DNA from 4 places in the Ochrobactrum quorumnocens genome. Region 2 is predicted to be linked to each of the others. Evidence: predicted binding sites of a transcription regulator. Region 2 holds the regulator's gene; each other region holds the start of a gene.

Region 1 (4,214 bases), 1.0 Mb from region 2:
TAGCGTCCGCATATGCTGCGACAAAGATCGATGACGGTTTCAATCTGTCTATCTGCGAAAGGTGGATAGTTTTCCAAGTCACCCGGATTGACAATCTCGATGCCAATGGACGCCGAGTTGATATCGGTTTCACCCTTCCAGAAGCTTTGACCTGCATGCCATGCTCGTGCCTTTTCAGATACCATCTGCACCACACGGCCATCTTCGTGAACGAGATAATGAGCAGAAACTTCCCGCTCGGGTGACTTGAGTACATCCAAAGCTTCTTCAGCTGTTGCCAGCCCTGTATAATGCAGGATGAGGAAGGTCGGCGTCTTGCCATCGCGGCGGGGACCAAAATTGGGTGACGCATCCAGAGAAGCGGCCGGATAGTCGGGCTTTTCCAAAGACAGTTCCGCTACAAGTTCTTCCTGCGAAGCGTCTGCGCTGCTCATGCGGGCTCCAATTGTTTTTCGACACTTGCCCAAGCCGCATTGATGGCTGCAAGACGTGCATTCGCGATATTTATGAATTCCAGCGGAAGACCTTCCGCATAAAGCCGATCCGGATGGTGTTCTTTCACCAATGAACGGTAGCGCTTGCGCGCGTCCTCAAAAGAAACGCCGCGCACCAGCCCGAGAATGGCATAAGGATCGCCCTCGCCTCGATTGACATGCCTCAATGCGATACGCTCGAAACTTTCCTCATCGAAGCCGAAAATCTCGGCAACGCTGGACAGGAAAGCCATTTCCTTATCGTGCACATAGCCGTCAGCGGTTGCAATGTGAAAAAGTCCGTCGAGAATATCTTCAAGGAGATGACAGTTCTCATCACCTTCACGGCAAAGGCCAGCGAGCTGACGCGCATAGCTCTCATAACCTGCAACATCCTGCTGCGCGAGATTATACAAGCGAACGACATGGGCATGTTCTTCTGGCGGCACGGAGAAAATGCTCTGGAACGCGCGAAACTCGTCCTGCGTCACCACGCCATCGGCTTTGGCCATTTTGGCAGAAAGCGCAATCATCGCAATGGAGAATGCAACGCGCCTGCGCGTATCCGCATCGCCTTCGAAAACCGTTCGCACAGCCTCGATAACGCTTGAAATAGCGTTCAGCGTGACGGAGGTGACAAATTCACCAATGCGAACCCAGATAGACATGAATCGTTTCTATATAATTCCGTAAAGGCTGGAAACAGCAACCCGTTGCAATCGACGAAAAAACAATAATTTAGAAGAATATTGCGCTGTGCAGAGACAATTATTGCGCAGCCTGACGAGCCTCGAACGAACGCTGCGCGGCAGCGACTGCCGCTTCACCAGCGGCCTGAATCTGGTCAGCGCTTTGGCCCACAGACTTGGCTGCGGCTTCTGCATTGCTGCGTGCACGTTCAATGGCTGCATTCTGCTCTTCAGGTGTCATGACACCTGAATTGTCCTGCAAAGCCTTCATCAGATCAGGGCCAGCCTGCTTATCAGCGTCAGGCGCTGGAGTAGCTGTAGTTTGTTCCGGCTGAGTTGGAACAGCAGCCTGCTCGTCCTCTCCTCTGCCGCAAGCGGCAAGAGCAACAAGAACAATAGCGGAAATCAGAAACAGAAAATGACGGCTCATAACAAAAGCCATAACCGAAGAAAGCCTGCGTTTGAACATGGAAAACGCAGTTATATTGTCTTTGTTGACGACCACTGCAAAATTATCCATCAGCTTTGCTCCTTTCGGGGCAAATGGCGGCCCATTGATTGGACCGCCATTCGTTTGCCAGCAAATACAACTGGCATTAAAATCACGCAAACTGCAATTTTAAGCATGTCTTTATCCGAAAACGGGTTCCCACTTTTGGGAGACATGCTTTAGTTTGCAGGAGGCGAACCAGTCGTTCCTGGAGTCGATGGCGCAGGTGCTGGTGTCGTCGGCGTGGTTGTATCGTTATTTGAAGGCGCTGCTGGTGCAGCCGGCGCTTCAGGCGAGGGCGATGCCGGTGCCTTGCTGGCGTCGTTTGAATTGTCGCTGCAAGCTGCAAGCCCCAAAAACGATACGGCAGCAACCGAAGCAATCAAAAACTTCTTCATGATGGCTCTCCTTCCCTAAAATTCAGCGTTGCGGGGATATAGCCAACGCCGTTTTGGTTTTCCGTGTCTGACCGATCAGTCCGATCAATCACCTTACGAAGACGGTCGTCACACCACTCTTAGTCCCCGGTGATGCTTTTCGACGACGCCAACGTCACACCAGAAAACGGCGAGGATGGGGAAAGGTTCTCTCAAATTGTCTTACGGCTGGTAACAAACCGCCATAATAACAAAGTTTTAACCTTAGTTTCCCCCCGAAACAGCCGTCACGCCCCTGTTACCGGCAGATGCTTAACTCTGGCAAACAAGGTTGGATTCGCCTTGGAACCTTCGCGCATCTTGCCCGAAACGATTCAGAATTTCGGAATGCGCTCTTAAAATACGGGGAGCATGGAATGACCGGCCAAGATGCCAACGGCACAATCCTCAAGCGCGCAGTCACACAAAACCATGCGCTTTCACGCGATGGCGTCTCCGAAAGATTGTTCGCCTGGCTTTTCAAAGGACTGGTCTATCCGCAAATATGGGAAGATCCTGAAGTAGATATGGCGGCACTTTCCATTCAACCGGGCCATCGTATCGTTACCATCGCGTCAGGCGGCTGCAACGCTCTTTCTTATCTAACGGCTGATCCGGCATCGGTAGAGGCTGTAGACCTCAACAGCGCCCATGTTGCCTTCAACCGTCTGAAACTGGGCGCTCTGAAGCATCTGCCAGATTATGCCAGCTTCTATCGCTTCTATGGCAAAGCGGATGACAAGGCCAATCTCGCCGCTTATCAGCGTTTCATCCGTCCGCATCTCGACGGGGAAAGTCGCGCATATTGGGAAAAGCGCAAATGGAGTGGTCGCCAGCGCATTTCTATATTCTCGCGCGATCTCTATCGCCACGGTCTTCTGGGCGTCTTTATCGGTATGGGCCATCGCGTGGCCCGTCTCTATGGCATTGACCCGCGCGACATCCTTAAAGCCCGCACGATGGAAGAACAGCGCACTTTCTTCGACACTGCCCTCGCCCCCTTATTTGAAAAACGCATGGTACGCTGGGCGACCGCTCGCAAATCCTCACTGTTTGGTCTGGGTATTCCGCCTCAGCAATATGATGCACTGGCAACAGCCGGAAATGGCGACATGGCATTCGTCCTGCGTGCCCGGCTTGAGAAACTCGCTTGCGCTTTCCCGCTGACCGAGAACTATTTCGCCTGGCAGGCTTTTGGACGCGGTTATAGCGGCGACGAAGAAACCGGCCCTTTGCCGCCTTACCTTTCAAGGGCAAATTTCGACACGGTTCGCGCCCGCGTTGATCGTATGACCGTACGCAATGCCAATTACACAGAGTTTCTCAGCCACAAGTCCGCCGGATCGGTGGATCGCTACATCTTGCTCGACGCACAGGACTGGATGAACGACGCGCAGCTCAATGCACTTTGGAGCGAAATTACCCGCACAGCAGCTATGGGCGCACGCGTTATCTTTCGCACTGCGGCAGAGCCAAGCCTCTTGCCGGGTCGGGTTGATCCATCAATCCTTGAACACTGGCACTATCACGAAGAAGAATCTCGCCAGTTGCATGATCGCGACCGCTCTTCAATCTATGGCGGCTTCCACCTCTATATACTGAGGGATGCGTGACATGGGCACAAATCCGCAACGAGCACAGAGGCAGATCAAGGGCATTGATCATGCCAGCCTGATGGATAGGGTCTATCGGCGGCAGCGGCATTTCTATGATGCCACGCGCAAATATTACCTTTTGGGCCGCGATCCTATGATTGCCGGACTAAACGTGCCGGAAGGTGGCAGCGTGCTCGAAATCGGCTGCGGCACGGGACGCAATCTTGTCAAAGCAGCACAGAGCTATCCCGGTGCTACGCTCTTCGGCATCGATATTTCGGCTGAAATGCTCGACACCGCACTTCAGGCAGCACAGCGTTCAGGAATTGCAGATCGCACCAGACTTGAACGTGCCGACGCCACGCATTTCGATCCTGCTGCCCTTTTCGGCCAGGATAGCTTTGATCGTATCTTCATTTCCTATGCGGTTTCGATGATACCGCAATGGCAATCGGTCATTCGGGAAAGCATCCGACACTTAAACCCCGGTGGTGAGCTGCATATCGTCGATTTTGGCGATCAGAAGCGCCTGCCGCGATGGTTTAAGAAGG
Region 2 (4,214 bases):
GCAGCAGCTCTTGGGCTTGGTGCTTCAAAAACGCAGATGGTGTTTCACCATGTGCTGCCGCTTGCAGCGCCCGGCATTCTGACCGGAACGATTATCGGTCTTGCTCAGGCGCTTGGTGAAACAGCACCATTGCTTCTGATCGGCATGGTGGCTTTCGTTGCCAATATGCCTGCAACGCCGATGGACCCTGCAACGGCTCTGCCTGTGCAGATCTTTATGTGGGCGAATGAAGCTGAGCGTGCCTTTGTAGAACGGACATCAGGCGCTATTATCGTCCTGCTCCTGTTCCTGGCAGTCATGAATATTGCAGCAATTATTCTGCGCCGCCGCTTTGAGCGCCGCTGGTAAACGGGAGAGAAATGATGAATCTCATGACCGAACGATCTCTCGAAAAAGCCGTAGGAGAAAAGATGAACGCCAACGCCCCCTCCATAAAGATGCGCGGCGACAAAGTCTGCGTGTTTTATGGCGAGAAACAGGCTCTGTTCGAAGTTGATCTGGACGTTCCGGAGAAGATGGTGACGGCGCTGATCGGTCCTTCGGGCTGCGGCAAGTCTACATTCCTGCGTTCGCTCAATCGTATGAACGATACGATCGAAGGCTGCCGTATCGCTGGCAAGATCACGCTCGACAACGAAGATATCTACGATCCGAAGATCGACGTTGTTGAATTGCGTGCTCGCGTTGGCATGGTGTTCCAGAAACCCAATCCGTTCCCAAAGACTATTTTTGAGAACGTGGCCTATGGTCCACGCATTCACGGTCTGGCACGCAACAAGACCGATCTCGAAGAAATCGTGGTCACCAGCCTCAAGAAGGCCAGCCTTTTTGAAGAAGTGAAGGATCGCCTGCACGATGCCGGAACCGGTCTTTCAGGTGGTCAGCAGCAGCGTCTGTGCATTGCACGTGCGATTGCGGTCAGCCCGGAAGTCATCCTGATGGATGAGCCGTGCTCAGCCCTTGATCCGATTGCGACTGCCAAGGTCGAAGAGCTTATCGACGAGCTGCGTCAGAACTACACGATCGTAATCGTCACACACTCCATGCAGCAGGCAGCTCGTGTTTCGCAGCGCACCGCAATGTTCCACTTGGGCAATCTGGTGGAAGTGGGCGACACGGATGTGATGTTCACTGCACCGACCGAGAAGCGTACGCAGGACTATATCACGGGTCGTTTTGGCTAAAATAATTGGAGCATTTCCAGCAAAAGTGTGAAGCGGTTTTGCGTAGGATAATGCGTGGTAAAGATGAGCAGGAGCGACGGCTGATTTGAGAAGACAGCTGTTCGGCTTCCCCGCAATTTAATTGAGGTCTATTATGGCGTCTCAGCATACCGTCACCGCTTACGACGAAGAACTGCAGTTCCTGACCCATAAGATCGCCGAAATGGGTGGTCATGCGGAACGTATGGTCGAGCAGTCCGTTGCAGCGATTGTCAACGCGGACAATGCGCTTGCTCAGCGCGTTATCTCCGATGATCTCATCCTTGATGCAAGCGAGCGTGAGATTGACGACAAGGCAGTCATGATCATTGCAAAGCGCCAGCCAATGGCTGTCGATCTGCGCGAGATTATCGGCTCGATCCGCATCTCCGCCGATCTGGAACGCGTTGGCGATCTTGGTAAAAACATCGCAAAGCGTGTTGCCGCCGTTTCGGAATCACGCCAGCCGGTCAAGCTCTATCGCGGGCTTGAAACTTTGGCCGAACTCGCTTTGACCCAGCTCAAAGATGTGCTCGACGCTTATGCAACGCGCTCGGTGCAGCAGATCAATGTCGTTCGCGACCGCGATGACGAAATTGACTCGATGTACACCTCGCTGTTCCGCGAGCTGCTCACCTATATGATGGAAGATCCGCGCAACATTTCAGCCTGCACGCATCTTCTGTTCTGCGCAAAGAACATTGAGCGCATCGGCGATCACGCAACCAACATTGCGGAGACGGTCTATTATATTGTGACCGGCCTGCAAATGCCTGCGGAACGCCCGAAAGAAGACCTGAGCCACGGCATTGTCGTGGATGAGGCGCGTAAATCCTAAGAACACTGGTGCCGCTATTTACGGCCCAGAATGTATGCATGAGTAAGAATAACGCGACGGCACGCGGTCGATCGGGGGCTTGTATCTTCCGCGGAGCCTAAGCGCATCCCAAAAAGTGTGAAGCGGTTTTTTGGATAAGATGCGCGGTGAAGAAAAAAGCGCATCCCAAAAAGTGCGAAGCGGTTTTTGGACAAGTTGCGCGGTGAAGAAAAAAGCGCATCCCGAAAAGTGCCGAGCGGTTTCGGCCAGGATCCGCGTTAAACAATGAGTTAGAGCGAAATCTGTTTCTATCAGATCGAAACGCGCTCTAAATTTTGGATAGGAAATACTGGATGTCACAGGCACCCAAGATTGCTGTGGTTGAAGACGAAGAAGCCCTGAGTGTGCTCTTGCGCTACAATCTCGAAGCCGAAGGCTATCAGGTTGATGCGATGTTGCGCGGCGATGAAGCCGAAATCACGCTGCGCGAAAACGTACCGGACCTTCTTATTCTGGACTGGATGCTTCCCGGTGTATCGGGGATCGAGCTTTGCCGTCGTCTGCGCCAATGGCCGGAAACCGAGCGCCTGCCGATCATCATGCTGACCGCGCGTGGCGAAGAAAGCGAACGTGTCCGGGGTTTGAGTGTCGGTGCTGACGATTATGTCGTAAAGCCCTTCTCGACGCCGGAACTGCTTGCGCGGGTTAAAGCCATGCTGCGCCGTGCCAATCCGAGCGTTCTCTCGCACGTGCTCAAGGTTGGGGACCTGGTTCTCGACCGTCAGCAGCACCGCGTCTACCGCAAGGAAAAGGAAGTCCGTCTCGGACCGACAGAGTTTCGCTTGCTCGAATATTTCATGATGTCACCGGGCCGCGTGTTCTCTCGCAGCCAGTTGCTGGATGGTGTCTGGGGTCCAGATATCTATGTCGATGACCGCACGGTTGATGTGCATGTTGGTCGATTACGCAAGGCGATCAATGTCGGTCGTGCCCTCGATCCAATCCGCACGGTGCGGGGCGCAGGCTATTCCTTCGGGTAATAAAGTCCCGACATGTAGAACGTCAAAGAAGCGGCCCGTTACTGAAAATGTGACGGGCCGTTTTGCATTAGAGCGCGTTTCGATCTGATTGGATCAGATCGGCGCTCTAATTATCTGTTTTAACGCGCATCTTTGTCCGAAAAACGTTTCACACTTTTCGGGATGCGCTCTAGGGTCCAGACTCAATTGAGCCACCATGTGACGATGGCAGCGATATAGCATGTGGCTGTAAAGTTCAGCATGAGCTTGTCATATCGTGTCGCGACCCTCCTCCAGTCCTTGAGGCGGCAAAAGGTGCGTTCGATGATGTTTCGGCGGCGGTAGGCAATTGGGTTGAAAGGTTTGATCCGCTTACGGGTCGGATTATTTGGAATGACCGGTTCAGTGCCGCGAGCTTTGAGAAAATCGCGTAACGCGTTGCTATCGTAAGCCGTATCGGCAGCGCACAGGTTGCTTGGCGGCAGTGGCTCAAGCAGTGGGATGGCAATGGGAGCGTCACCGCGCTGCCCAGGGGTTATTCTCAGTGCGACTGGGCGGCCACAACCATCGACAACAGCATGTATTTTTGTCGATCTGCCGCCTCGCGATCGACCGATGGCTTGAGCTTCCGCCCCCCTTTTCCGCCAGCAGCAGATCGGTGCGCCTTTGCGGTGGTGCTGTCGATCATGTGAATGTCGCGATTGGTCGTCTGCACCAGTGCTTCGAATAGTTGCCGCCATATGCCTTTGGCAGACCAACGATGGAAACGATTGTAGATGGTTGTCGAGGGACCGTAGACAGCGGGGCAATCCTGCCACCGACAGCCAGTGCGCAGCACATGGATGATGCCGCTAATCACCCGGCGGTCGTCAGTTCGATGCGCGCCGGGTTGGTTCGTTGGAAGCAAAGGAGCGATCACTGCCCATTGCCGATCATCAAGCCAGAATTCTCCTGCCATGCTCCAAAACTCCCGTTATCAGGAGAGTGAATCATGAAGAAGTAATTTGATCAAATGTTTAATTGGGTTTGGAGCCTAGAGCATAATCCAACCAGCGTGAACCGGGGATCGATAAGATTATGCTTCAAATAAAAGGGGGAGGGCGGCGGTCTGATAAATCAGATCGAAACGGCTCTAAGGGAGCGAGCGGCGCGACTCAGTCAAAGCCCTTCCGATTC
Region 3 (4,214 bases), on a different replicon from region 2:
AGAAACCTTCCGGGTTCTTGGAGAGCTTTTCGAGTGCCGCCTTGGTCATTTCAACCAGACCCGGCTGGTTCGGGAACTTGTCAACAGTGCCTTTTTTGAGGAACTCGCGATCAAGCGTTACGTCCATATTGCCGGTGTGGAAAAGACCAAGCAGCTTGTCCTGATTGGACGTACCTGATGAAGCAAGTTCGTCCTTGCTTGTGACCAGCGCGTAATCTGCATCCTTGAACAGCTGAATATAATCCTTGTCATCCTTGCGCTTGGAACCCGGAATATCCTTGGCAAGGAAATAAGCCGAACCACCACCCAAAAGCACGTCCGGTTTCACGTCATACATCATGCTTACGATATCAGCCTTGTCGGAGCGCTTGCGCGTGTGTGCGACTAGCGCTGCAGGAGTTGCGTCCTGAAGCTCCGAGGTCGAAACGATACCGATCGATTTGCCTGTTTCGCGACGCATTGCTTCTGCAATGGTTTCGACCTTCGGATCATCCTGGCTATCCGGCGTGCGGTCGGCATAGACACCGAGTGCATTCACACGCGACTTATGCCCCGTCATGTAAGCCGACATGGTGTTGGCACTGTCGGTTGCTATCGAATGGGTCGACGAAGTACCGATGAAAGCGACCGGCGGAATATCGTCCATGTTCAGACGGCCATTGGCCTTACCCTCCGTCATGCCCTTCGACATGATGCGTGCACCCGTGCGGTGAGCGACCGAAAGACCATCGGCAATCAGGAAGATGATATTCTTGGCCTTGGCTTCATTGCCGGTCGAATAAACATCCCAGTTGACCGACTTGGTTTCATCGCCTGCAGAGACTTCAATCTTATAATCGCCAGCCTTGCCGATTTTCAAACCGCGCAAAACGAGGGCGGAGCCCAGAACCTTGTCTTCAGCGCCTTTTTCTTCGGCGGTAAACTCGGCCTTGCTGCCAAATACGGCTTCGTAGTCCTGACCATTGACTGTGACCTTCACGTCTTCCGGCTTGATGACCTTATCAAACTCAACCTTGAAATCGAATGGCGAGTTGACAAGGATTGTCGCCCGGTCAATCGGATAGACGGTTGCAGCATCAGCCGCAGTCGTCAGCATGGTTGCTGAGGCGAGTGCAAGAAGCAGTTTGCGCATATCAGAAATCCCCACTGTGTATTGCGTGTGGGGCTCAAATAAGAAAGCTAGATGACACTGGTATAACAGTCAGCCTATTTATTAATAAAACTTAGTTTGCCGGCTACTATCAATGGCAGACTGTTTTGTATGGGCGTTTATGCCCCTGCTTCATCCGTTTGTAAAAAACATGGACTAATTGTCTGCGGATCAATCAGACAGGTGACACATGATGCGCATTACACTCTCGATCATTCCTTTGGCTGCATTTCTGCTCTGCACAGCTATGCCAGGCTTTGCACAAGATAAGGCCCCAGCTCTGATTGGGGAGTTTGTTCTGCCGACCGGTCTGAAACTCAATGGCGTGGAATTTGGCGGCATTTCCGGCCTCGATTACGATCCGGCAAAGAATGTCTATTATGCGATTTCCGATGATCGGTCGGAGAAGGCCCCTGCCCGGTTCTATAAGCTCAAACTCGATATCGACGCAGCTGGCATTCACGGATTGGATATTCTTGAATCGACCACGCTACTTGATGCCGAGAATAAGCCTTTCACCATCAAGGATGTGGATGCGGAAAGCATCCGCTTTAATCCGGCGAGCCAAACGCTCTACTGGTCCAGCGAAGGCGACCGCAAAGGTAAGCCTTCTGTCCGTGAAATGAAACTCGATGGCACTTTTGTTCGCGAGTTCAAACTTCCGGAAGTCTATCTGCCAGATGACAATAAAACACGCGGCACGCGTAACAATCTGGCTTTTGAAAGTCTCACCATCACCGCGGACGGCAAGAGGCTTCTGGCTGGCACCGAAAACGCGCTGGTTCAGGACGGTGACATTGCGACACTCGAACGTGGCAGCAAGCCGCGCATCATTGCCTTTGACATAGCATCAGGGGATGTGACTGCGGAATACGTCTATGAAACCGATCCCATCTTTGCAAAATCTCCACTGCCACCCTTTTGGAACGACAATGGATTGAGCGAATTTGTAACCGACGGTGCGGATCTTCTCACGGTTGAAAGATCTTACGCCCACGGTGTCGGCAACCGCATCAGCATCTATCACGCATCGTTCGATGGTGCGAGCGATGTCGCCGGTAAGGCATCCTTACAAGGTCTCAATGCGACACCGCTCAAGAAAGAACTGCTTTTGCGTCTGGATGAAGGAACATTGGGCCTCGACATCGACAATATCGAATCCATCACATGGGGGCCGGATATCGATGGAGCCAAAATATTGATCATTGCCTCCGACAATAATTTCAATGCTGGCCAGTTCACGCAGTTCGTGGCAATCAGACTGCCATAGGGTCGGGCGCGCTGACACGAAACGGATTCACAATAAAGCGCTTTAAAACAAAAACTTAGTTAGATAATTAAGGATAAAATTCAACAGGATATATTTTAAGCTCTGTCATCAAACCTTTATCGTGATGATAACCACACGTCACAGGGTGCCTTTAAGGACCATTGCGTTTGTTTTCGCAATTTAGGGGGTTCCTATGCGCCTTGGTTATCTTCTCGCTTCCATTGCTACGATCGCTATGACGTCTTCGGTGATGGCTGAAGAAACATTTAACGCAAAATTGGCAGGGCACGCTTATCTGCCAGCTCTGACGCTGATCACACCGCCTGCCGACGCCCCCCGTGATGCGTGGGTTTCGGGCAAGTTCACCGGCAAGACCCGCAACGACAAGCCAATGAGTGTCATGGGTGATGTTGGCAAAGCCTATGGCAGCCACACCACCGGTATCTCCCTCCCCTTCATCGGCCAGCCTGTGCAGGGCATGTCAGGCTTTGCAATGAACCGCGCGGCCGACGGCAGCATTTTCACACTCACCGACAATGGTTTTGGCACCAAGGCAAACAGCCCCGACGCGCTTTTGTTCTTCCACCGCATGAAGCCAGATTTCGAAACCGGCAAGGTTGAGCGCGTAGAATCAGTATTCCTGCACGACCCCGATAAGAAAGTTCCATTCCGCATCGCCTATGAAGGCACCGATGGTCGCTACCTGACCGGTGCTGATTTTGACCCGGAAAGCATTCAGTATCTCAATGACGAGATCTGGATTGGTGACGAATTCGGTCCTTACATCATTCGCGCTGCTCTCGATGGCCGTGTGAAAGCCGTCTATCCCACCATGCTTGACGGCAAGCAGCTGATGGGCCCGGATACTCCGGGCGTGGTTGTGCCTGCAGTCGCCGGAAAGGATTTCCGTGTCCAGCGTTCGGGCGGCTATGAAGGCATGGCACTGCAGCCAAAGACCAACCAGCTCTGGGCCATGCTCGAAAAGCCACTCTTTGACGAAAGCGGCAAGCCGGAAGGCGATTTCCTGCGTGTGATTACTTTCGACACCGACAAGGGTGAATGGACCGGCAACAGCTACCGTTTCCGCCTCGCTGAAGGCGCGACCGCTATTGGTGACTTCAACTTCATCGACGACACCCGTGCGCTGATCATCGAGCGTGACAATGGTGAAGGCGATCCAAGCCTTGATTGCAAGACCGACGATCTTTCGGCCTGCTATCCGTTGCCTGCCAAGGTCAAGAACATCGTTCTCGTCGATACATCCAAGATCGATGCGGACGGCTATATTCACCGCATCGGCCATATCAATCTGATGGACGTTCAGGACCCGGATAATAAGGCAATCCTGAAGACCGCAGCAGCCCGCGATCTCAAGGGCAAGTTCACCTTCCCGTTCTTCACCATCGAAGACGTAATGCGCGTTGACGACACGCATATCCTGGTCGCCAACGATAACAACCTGCCATTTTCAGGTGGTCGTCAGATCGGCGAAGCTGCGAACAACGAGTTCATTCTGCTCGAAGTCGCAGACTTTTTGAATGCCAAGTAGTCGCGTCTAACTGACCCAACTTTGAAATCGCTGACGGGCACTGCAAGATGCAGTGCCCGCTTGCGCATTCTGCGAAATCAAGACATTGCTCAATAGCATAGCCGACAGATAGCAATGAGCAGAGAAGCAGAATGAGCGTTAGAGAGATCGTCAAATATCCGGCTGCAGGTTTGAAAGCGATTGCAGCACCGGTTACGGTTTTTGATGAAGACCTGCGCATTCTTGCGCAGGACCTGCTCGATACG
Region 4 (4,214 bases), 1.2 Mb from region 2:
TCACGCGCACCACGTATGGAAATGAATTTCTGATCGCTCATTCCGCGTCCTGCCTGTTTGGTCATGTCATGGAGTGTTCGGGCGCCGAACTCTGCGTCGCGCCGCTCCATAATATGGGGATGAACCCCTTCCAGGGAAGGGGGGCTGTTCAATCGTTCTTCGCACATTTAGCACCAGAACAAAGATCGAACAACCAGCCTTCTGATAGGCGATACGAAATGTGAACGCAAGAGCGTTGACTGTCACTCCTGACAGGAGCAGACTACCTGTGCTCACTGGTTGCGGAGAGATATCGGAAAGGGATGAAACGATATCGGCAAGAGGTCCCGCCAGTTGAGTAAGCGAACCGGGAGGTAAAGGAGCATGAGTCCACCTGACTACGTTGCATAGCTTTCACATCGATGAAAGCACAATCGCTTGCGGTCATAATTGCTTCATTTGCAAGGAATGACGCTTTTTTGATTGAAGTGAGTGATTGCAGAAATTTTGAAAAATGCGCGGCGATCTGGTCTCATATTTCAGATTTCCGATTAGATTTATCGGCGAAGTACTGTCGATATAAGAGCTTTGCTCGACCCCAAGCCCTGCGCGCCAAAGAAACAGTGAGCGGCAGGGCTTTTCCTTGTAAGATCATTTGAGAGTTTACCATTTGGACCTCAAGCATGTGAAAAATGCATGGAAATCTATCTGCGTACTTGTAATTTGAACAAAACAGGAACATAACTTCTGTGGACATTGGTTGAATTCGCAGCGCAGAGATGAGCGCAGCAGTGGCTGCTGCTGTAAGGTGGTAGCTGAATTTCAGGTCAATACATTCAGGTGGTTGGCCATTCTTTAGTAGCAGGCACCGTTTTGCAGGGCAAAAGTCCGCTCAACGTGTGTATGCGAGAGATCCGGAGTAAGTTTTCGATGGCTGGTAGCGTCAACAAAGTCATTCTGGTCGGCAACCTTGGTGCTGATCCAGAAATCCGTCGCCTCAATTCTGGTGATCAGATTGCTAATCTGCGCATCGCAACCTCGGAAAGCTGGCGCGACCGTCAGAGCGGCGAGCGCAAGGATCGCACCGAGTGGCACAGTGTTGTCATCTTCAATGAGAACCTTGCCAAAGTTGCTGAACAGTATCTGAAGAAGGGTTCCAAGGTTTACATCGAAGGTGCGCTCCAGACACGTAAGTGGCAGGATCAGAATGGCAATGACCGTTACAGCACCGAAATCGTGCTGCAGAAGTTCCGTGGTGAACTTCAGATGCTCGATAGCCGTGGCGAAGGTGGCGATCAGGGCCGCTCGTTTGGTGGCGGCGGCGGTGGCAATCGCAACCAGGTGTCGGATTATTCCGGTGGTGGTGACTTCGGTTCGTCCGGCCCATCCAATCAGGGTGGCGGCGGTGGCGGTGGTTTCTCCCGCGATCTGGACGACGAAATTCCATTTTGATGTAAAAAAGCGGGCGCTATGAGCGCCCGCTTTTTTAGTTATATTGAGTTATTACAATATCTTTATAAGCCCTTGTTTTAAATTATTAATCCAGCGGATCGCTTTCGATAACGAACTCCATCCGATCTGCTGAAAAGCGCGTTAGTGAATATTGAATTGGCTTTCCCGCAGTATCTATATTGATTGCGCGTGCCGTCAGAACGATAGCGCCCGGGGATAGTTTAAGATGTTTGAGGTCGTCTGGATCGGCATGGCGTGCCGATACCACGGTGGATTTTCTGAAATAATCGCTGACGCCTGCCGCTTTGAATGCGGACGTGATTGAGCCGCTGGCCGTATAATCTTCAGTGAAAGTCGGAAAGGCATTTGCATCCACCCAATGGGTTGCTATGGAAATCGGATGGCCATCCGCACTGTGCATGGTTTCAAGCTTCAGTGTTTCGGAACCAGTTTCTATTTCAAGCGCTTGAATGATGTCGGCAGCCGCTGTTTCTACATGGGAACTCAGCAGGATGCCTTTGGTCTCGCTGACTTGTGGTGCCAGCGCTTGTGAAATGCGGGTGCGGCGGCCAATCTGATAGGTAAGCCGTTTCGCATTGGCCACAAAAGTACCGCGGCCTTGTTCAGCGCGTAGCACACCTTCCTGCGTCAGTGCCGCAATTGCGCTGCGCACTGTATGGCGATTGACACCAAATCGATCTGCCAACTCCATCTCGGCGGGCATCCGTGCACCTGTTGCAAGTTTCCCGGCCATGATGTCGCCGCGTATCTCGTCCGCGATCTGGCGCCAGATGGCCACGCCGCTGTTTCGTTCAATTCGTTTCGTCTTTGCCATGCTTTGTCATCGTCCTGTCATTGGCAGGGTATATGAATGGTGTTATTGTATAGTTGTCTAGATAAATAGACAATTAGAGCGATAAAGTCAACGAGATTAGGGTAGGGCGGATAAGCTCATGCAGACGACGCAGCATAGCACGGGTGAAAGTGGAGCGGGCTCCACGACTGGAAACAGAACGGCGCCGGATGCGACGCAGATTGCACGTCAGGCCAGCTTGGCAATTCTTGCACGCGCCAGCGGTGAAGAACTGAAATCATTTTGGCAGAATTGGCCGAGTAAGCCAGAATTCGAGGTTCTGCGTGGTCCTGAAACTGGACTTGTTATGCTGCGCGGTCGCATCGGCGGCGGCGGTGCGCCTTTTAATGTCGGTGAAGCGACCGTCACCAGAGCGACCGTTCGTCTGTCCGATGGCTTAGTCGGGCATTCTTATGCACTCGGACGCGATCAGGAAAAGGCGAAACTCGCCGCTCTGTTCGATGCGCTTTGGCTCGATGAAGACCAGCGCGACACTGTTGAGGCCAAGGTGCTGAGCGTGTTGCGCAGCCGCATTGATGAGGCGGATACCAAGCTGCGCGCCGAGGCCGCTGCCACCAAGGTCGACTTCTTCACTATGGTTCGGGGAGACAACTGATGCTCCATTCTTCTTCTGCTTTCGAAGGCGGTCTGGCTGATCCGGTTAATGAGGCGCAATCGGCGTTTCATGCTGTGATGCACGCTATTGCAAATCCCGGCCGCATTTATTCGTTGGTTCAAGCTGCGACGCCACCACAGCCGCTTACGCCTGAGCTTGGCGTGATTGCTGCAACATTGCTTGATCACGACGCAAGCGTCTGGGTCGATGCTAAAATTGCAGCCAACAAGGACGCAACGGCATGGCTGACATTCCATACTGGTGCGCCAATCGTTGGGGATCAATCGAAAGCGCAGTTCGCACTTGTAACGGATGCGCAATCGCTACCGGTACTTTCTTCCTTCGCGCAGGGAGACCCTGAATTTCCGGATCGTTCGACGACTGTTGTTCTAGCAGTTTCGTCTCTGACGAGCGGGCAGGGTTTCTGCCTCAAAGGCCCGGGCATCAAGGATGAAACTGTGCTGACCGTTGATGGACTGCCGCAGGATTTTACTGCGCAATGGCGTGAAAATGGCGCGTTGTTCCCGCTGGGTATCGATCTGGTGCTCGTCGCTGACGGTAAAGCCGCAGCGCTTCCCCGTACAACCCGTGTCGAGTCTCTGGAGGGTTAACTCATGTATGTTGCTGTAAAGGGCGGTGAAACCGCTATTCGCAATGCCCACCGTCTGCTTGATGATCGTCGTCGTGGTGACCGCTCGGTTCCAGCATTGCGTCTTGATCAGATTGTCGAACAGCTTGGCCTCGCCGTTGATCGTGTGATGGCCGAAGGCTCGCTTTATGATCGCGAACTTGCGGCACTTGCCGTGCGCCAGTCGCGTGGCGACCTGATTGAAGCGATCTTTCTGGTGCGTGCCTACCGCACGACATTGCCGCGTTTTGGTTATTCGCTTCCGCTGGAAACGGCGAATATGTTGATCGAACGCCGAATTTCGGCCACCTATAAGGATCTGCCCGGCGGCCAGCTATTGGGACCGACATTCGATTATACGCATCGTCTGCTTGATCCGGAACTGGCGGGTGATGTCAGCGTTCCTGAGCCGGAAGTGCGTGCGACTGAGCCTGAAGAAACGCCACGCGTGACCGATATTCTCGGTGTCAACGGGATGATCGAAGAAGATGGTGCAATGCCGGATGGGCATGAGCCGGGCGATCTTACCCGCGAACCGTGGACGTTTCCGATGCCGCGCGATCTGCGCTTGCAGGCTTTGGCGCGTGGTGATGAAGGCTTCCTGCTGGCGCTGGGGTATTCCACGCAACGCGGTTATGGCAACACGCATCCATTTGTCGGTGAGATCCGCATTGGTGAGGTGGAGG

Evidence for each region. Region 2 encodes PhoB, which activates phosphate uptake and scavenging genes when phosphate is short. Its sites were predicted from a motif close to TGTCATNNANCTGTCAT; they were not measured.
Region 1: a site for PhoB is predicted at 2,315-2,331, ahead of CES85_RS16810 (BtaA family protein). Genes of this name have one in related genera too.
Region 3: a site for PhoB is predicted at 2,524-2,540, ahead of CES85_RS06520 (esterase-like activity of phytase family protein). Genes of this name have one in related genera too.
Region 4: a site for PhoB is predicted at 2,271-2,287, ahead of phnF (phosphonate metabolism transcriptional regulator PhnF). Genes of this name have one in related genera too.

What each region holds. Positions count from the first base shown of each region.
Region 1 covers NZ_CP022604.1:1,511,081-1,515,294, forward strand. Annotated here, with positions in the region: gene CES85_RS16790 (N-acetylmuramoyl-L-alanine amidase) at 1-434, opposite strand, end outside; gene CES85_RS16795 (J domain-containing protein) at 431-1,141, opposite strand; gene CES85_RS16800 (flagellar basal body-associated FliL family protein) at 1,242-1,682, opposite strand; gene CES85_RS16805 (hypothetical protein) at 1,832-2,050, opposite strand; gene CES85_RS16810 (BtaA family protein) at 2,446-3,681, shown strand; gene CES85_RS16815 (class I SAM-dependent methyltransferase) at 3,683-4,214, shown strand, end outside.
Region 2 covers NZ_CP022604.1:2,539,160-2,543,373, forward strand. Annotated here, with positions in the region: gene pstA (phosphate ABC transporter permease PstA) at 1-348, shown strand, start outside; gene pstB (phosphate ABC transporter ATP-binding protein PstB) at 411-1,184, shown strand; gene phoU (phosphate signaling complex protein PhoU) at 1,318-2,040, shown strand; gene phoB (phosphate regulon transcriptional regulator PhoB) at 2,373-3,059, shown strand; partial or broken gene CES85_RS21880 (IS5 family transposase) at 3,311-3,996, opposite strand.
Region 3 covers NZ_CP022603.1:1,372,389-1,376,602, forward strand. Annotated here, with positions in the region: gene CES85_RS06510 (alkaline phosphatase) at 1-1,132, opposite strand, end outside; gene CES85_RS06515 (esterase-like activity of phytase family protein) at 1,341-2,420, shown strand; gene CES85_RS06520 (esterase-like activity of phytase family protein) at 2,614-3,969, shown strand; gene CES85_RS06525 (peptide deformylase) at 4,101-4,214, shown strand, end outside.
Region 4 covers NZ_CP022604.1:1,169,700-1,173,913, reverse strand. Annotated here, with positions in the region: gene uvrA (excinuclease ABC subunit UvrA) at 1-41, opposite strand, end outside; gene ssb (single-stranded DNA-binding protein) at 910-1,431, shown strand; gene phnF (phosphonate metabolism transcriptional regulator PhnF) at 1,517-2,266, opposite strand; gene phnG (phosphonate C-P lyase system protein PhnG) at 2,385-2,900, shown strand; gene phnH (phosphonate C-P lyase system protein PhnH) at 2,900-3,511, shown strand; gene CES85_RS15130 (carbon-phosphorus lyase complex subunit) at 3,515-4,214, shown strand, end outside.